One region of the Pseudomaricurvus sp. ABR4_320 genome, then DNA from elsewhere that is predicted to be linked to it. Evidence: predicted binding sites of a transcription regulator. Region 1 holds the regulator's gene; the other holds the start of a gene.
What was found. Region 1 encodes FNR, which switches genes on or off when oxygen is low (the NO sensors DNR and NnrR bind a similar motif). Its sites were predicted from a motif close to TTGATNNNNATCAA; they were not measured.
Positions count from the first base shown of each region.

Region 2: the regulator FNR is predicted to act here: its motif matches at 880-893, upstream of hemN (oxygen-independent coproporphyrinogen III oxidase).

Region 1 covers NZ_JBSWVF010000004.1:139,465-141,873, forward strand. The annotation lists gene ACXAFR_RS09660 (DUF4202 domain-containing protein) at 1-86, opposite strand, end outside; gene ACXAFR_RS09665 (OmpW/AlkL family protein) at 265-972, shown strand; gene fnr (fumarate/nitrate reduction transcriptional regulator Fnr) at 1,074-1,844, opposite strand; gene ACXAFR_RS09675 (hypothetical protein) at 1,881-2,409, opposite strand, start outside.
Region 2 covers NZ_JBSWVF010000002.1:508,504-510,912, reverse strand. The annotation lists gene ACXAFR_RS05470 (hypothetical protein) at 1-242, shown strand, start outside; gene ACXAFR_RS05465 (DUF2058 domain-containing protein) at 270-806, opposite strand; gene hemN (oxygen-independent coproporphyrinogen III oxidase) at 958-2,340, shown strand.

The sequences.
Region 1 (2,409 bases):
TGATCTACCGTAATTCGGTTTGGGTCTTCGTTGTTTTTTTCATCAATTAAAGAAAACAGACGTGTCAGTCGGCTAATGTCGGTCATAAATGTCTCTCGTTTTATATGGAAGGATGCTGTTGATCTGGCGCAACTGGCAACTAGGTGTCGAACACTTGAAGGTTGGTTGGGGAAAAATCGTTAATCCAGATCAAGGATCCTGCGCAATTTCTATTGTCTACTATACTCCGACAATGAGACGACTTCATACAGAGAGAGCCTTACTATGAGATCATTATTTTCCCCGTTAAAGCTGGTGGCTGCTGTGTCGGCACTGTGCGTGGCGGTACCGGCGATGAGCTTTGAAGCGGGAGACATTGTCCTCCGCGTAGGTGCTGCAACCGTTGATCCTCGTGAAGATAGCGACAATATTGCGCTTGATGGTACAACAGTGACTATAGGAGGGGCACCAACAACGATTGGTTTGGACAGCGATACCCAACTGGGGCTGACATTGGAATACTTCCTGACACCCAATCTTGGCGTAGAAGTGCTGGCTGCAACACCGTTTAAGCACACTGCCGTTCTTAATGGTGGGTTGGCCGGCGTTGGTGACATTGCAGATTTTACCCATTTGCCACCGACGGTAAGCGCGGTGTACCACCTAAATGATATGGGTGGTTTTCAACCCTACGTTGGCGTCGGTTTGAACTATACCTTTATTTATGAAGAAAATTTGGATAACAGCGCTGCAGGAGCTTTGGCCGGCTTAGGTTTAACGGGCGGTGATATCGAGTTGGAAGACTCGTTTGGTATTGCTCTGCAGGCCGGGGTTGATTGGCTGCTGGATGAAAAGTGGTTGGTTAATGCGTCAGTACGCTGGATTGATATCAGCACTGAGGCCGAAATCTCTTTTGATGGCGGTAGTAAAATAAAGGCCGACGTTGATGTAGATCCATTTGTCTACACATTGTCCGTCGGCTACAAGTTCTAAGAGAAATCAGTTAGCCTGCTCGTGGCAGGCTCTCTGTAAGGCATTAGGTGATCCGTAATAGCGTGACCACTTAATGCCGATGATAAGATAATAAAAAGACGCTAAGTGCAGGGATCTTCGACATTGGCGATTTGTTTTAAGGCCGCCATGTCTGTGATACCGATTTCCTTTTTGTCGACACTTAAAATGCCATTTTTCTGAAAACGGCTAAATACGCGGCTGACAGTTTCTATTGTTAAGCCCAGATAATTTCCAATATCCGCACGAGACATTGGCAGTCGAAACGACGTTGCTGATAAATGTCGGTTGTGGTTGCGTGTCGAAATACTCAACAATAATGACGCTACCCGCTCTTCTGCGCTGTTCTTACTCAGTAGCGTAATCAACTGCTGGTCAGATTTGATTTCCTTACTCATGAGCTGAAAAAAATGTCGCTGCAAGTTGGGTAGCTGCAGACTCAAATCTTCCAGGCGAGAAAAGGGGATTTCGCAAATCGCCGAGGTTTCTAAGGCGACCGCAGAATTGGAGTAGCGATTGGTAGCGATACCATCCATGCCCACCACTTCACCAGGCAGAAAAAACCCCGTTACCTGCTCTTGGCCATCGTTAGTGACGCTGACCGTTTTGATGGTTCCGGATCTCACTGCGTAGACGGATTGAAATGGCTGGTTGGCTCGATACAAATGCTCTCCTTTCTGCAGAGGACGTCCACGCTGAATGATCTGATCGAGTCGATCGATATCGTCAACATGGAGACTGATGGGGAGGCAAATCGCGTTCAGGCGACAGTCACCACAGGATACAGTTGGATTGTGATGGCACCGGCTGCCGACACCATTGGCTGAAGAGTCACTCGCAATACGGGAGGTCATACCATCGATTTCAAATAAAAAGGCTAAAGACAATTACTATTCTGCTATACCGGCTACAGCGGGTAAAGAGAAAATGTCCCCTGTTTGGGGGTATAAGATGGGCTTTAGCAGGTCACTCAATAAAAAAATGCCTTGTTGCGTAAGCTTAATCTGATTGTCGTGCTCGCTGTAGAGCGGCGTGTTATCGACCAAAGTCTGAGATTGCCATGCGGTTAGTAACTTTGCCAAAGCCGTGCCATAAGGGGGAATCTCCAGTTTATGAAAACACATTAATTCACGCGCCATCGCCAATTGTTGGGTGTGGGAGGGGCGTGTGTAAGGCTGGTTGGGAATCTCACTGTCGCGATAATTGGCAAAGACCGAAGCGTTGCGCCACGTGTTATGCAGTCCAAAACTCTCGGCGCCCGGGCCAAACGCCAGAATGCTGTTAACGCCCAAACCGTTGTAGCCAAACGGTGTCATCTGTATCGTTTTTTCGTGAAAGGCGTTGGCGGTTCGGCTTTTCGATTTTACTAGCCAATCGTTGCCCAACAACAGATATTGGTAGTCTTCTGCAAGCTTTAAC
Region 2 (2,409 bases), on a different contig from region 1:
AGCAGATGTGGCAAAACATACGGCGTCGATTCCGAATCTCTACCTTTCCCAACAAGGAGTTTCGTTGTATTGCAAAGAGAGCCTACAAGGTCGGGAAATCAGCACCGGGATACTATCTGGAAATTATCTTTGCCGGCCCGAGGGCGAGGTATGTCTACGCTCGGCACAAGTTGCGTAACCGCTTACGAAACATGATTCCATCAAGCCTTAAAAGCGAGCTAAAGCAGCTGCTGGGGCGTTAACCCCATGGCAAGCCGCCCCAGCTTCTTTCACCACATCAGATCATCGGGAATTTCGAATTGTGCATAGTAATCGTCGTCATCGGATGTATCCGACGATGGCGCCACTGAGATAACCCTATCTTCTCGGCGCTCTGCGATTTTATCGGCAACCGGTGCTGGAACCAGTTCGTAATCATCCGCCATACGAACAATGGCTAAGCGGCCGCGCGTTAACGCTGTTTGTTGCTCAGCAGTGACAAAAATCTTCTTAACCGTTTTGCCATCAGCAAAATTGTAGGCAAGCTCTCCACCTTTACGGGCGATTCGATTGCGCTCAACCAACTGTCGAATCTGCGCATCAATGGCTTTGCGATCGGCTTCAAGTTGACGCTGGGCGTTCAACTCACGATCCCGCTGCAGCTTTTCTGCACGTGCCTGCTGGACCTGTTCACTGACCTCATCAACAACAGGCTGACTGGATTTGCGCTGCACCTTGCTCGCCTTGCGCTTATCTTTGCTGGCCTGTTTGGCCTTCTTTTTATCGACCAATCCTGCTTTTAACAATTGGTCCTGCAGAGAACTCATTATCTCTCTCCCGAAATGATGTCGAATGCGCCTCCCAGCCTTGATCGATGGTACGCTGTGAGTTGGCGCGCGGTTGATACACGTCAAAAGGCCGACGGAACCACCCATTTATAGTGGCAACCTGACCTATAGTTTACCCGAGCCCCACAAAATGCTGAATACTGTCCGTCCCCGGCCCGAATTTATTGCCCGCTACGACCAGGCGGGTCCACGCTATACCTCCTACCCGACGGCCCCCCAGTTTATTGAAGACTTCTCAGTGGATCAGTTTCACGCCGCCTGTCTACGCTCTAACCAACGCGCTGCGCCACTCTCTTTGTACATCCATATCCCTTTTTGTGACACCATTTGCTATTACTGTGGTTGCAATAAAATCGTGACTGCGAACCGTCAACGCAGCGTGGCATATCTACAGGTTTTGTATCAAGAGCTAGCCCTCAAAGCGGATCTTATTGACTCTAAGCGGCCAGTCAATCAATTACATTTCGGCGGAGGTACACCCACCTATTTGACAGACCTTGAAATCACCGACCTGATGCTGGAAATCGGTCGGCATTTCAACCTGACAGACGACGATAGCAGGGACTTTTCCATAGAAGTTCATCCAGGCAGGCTACCTGTCAATCGTCTTCAGGCGCTGCGTGACGCGGGATTCAATCGCCTGAGCATGGGCGTTCAAGACTTTGACAAGCGCGTCCAAGAAGCCGTGAATCGCTACAATTCCGCGAGCGAAGTTCGCCAACTGTGCGATACAGCCAGGGATTTGGGGTTTCAGTCTATCAGTTTAGATCTGATTTACGGCTTGCCACGTCAGACCGCCAGAAGCTTTCGGGACACCTTGGACACCGTTATTGAACTGGGCCCAGATCGTCTCTCACTGTTCAATTACGCCCACATGCCACACTTGTTTAAAACACAAAAACAAATTTGCGCCGGCGAGCTTCCCCCCGCTCCCATAAAACTACAAATACTGGAAGACAGCGTTCAACGCCTGACGGATGCAGGTTATGTCCATATCGGGATGGACCATTTCGCACGCCCGGATGATACTCTCGCCGTGGCGCAGCTCCAGGGGAAATTGCATCGAAACTTTCAGGGCTATACCACCCACGGCGATTGTGACCTTATTGCTTTTGGTCCCTCGGCCATCAGCGCCATTGACAGCATTTATATGCAAAACCACAAGGATATAGGTCACTACACCCAAGCCCTTTCGAGCCAGCGATTACCGATCAGCAAAGGCTTACAGCTCAACAGTGACGATCAACTGAGAAGAGCGGTAATTACACGGCTGATCTGCAATTTCGAGCTCCCCTACGCCCCTATAGAAAATGCCTACAATATTGATTTTAATGAGTATTTTTCTACAGAATTAAAATCTCTGGAGCCCATGATGGCAGATGGCCTAGTGCAGAAAACCGCAACAGGCATCGCTGTAACCCGTTACGGGCGCCCATTAATACGACGAATCTGTATGGCTTTCGATGCGTATCTGCAACCAGAAACAAGCAACCGTTACTCGAGAATCTTGTAACGCCCTAACATCAGATTCCGATCCCGACATCGTACGGCTCAACACCGCAGCGGTTAACGCCTTTAACGG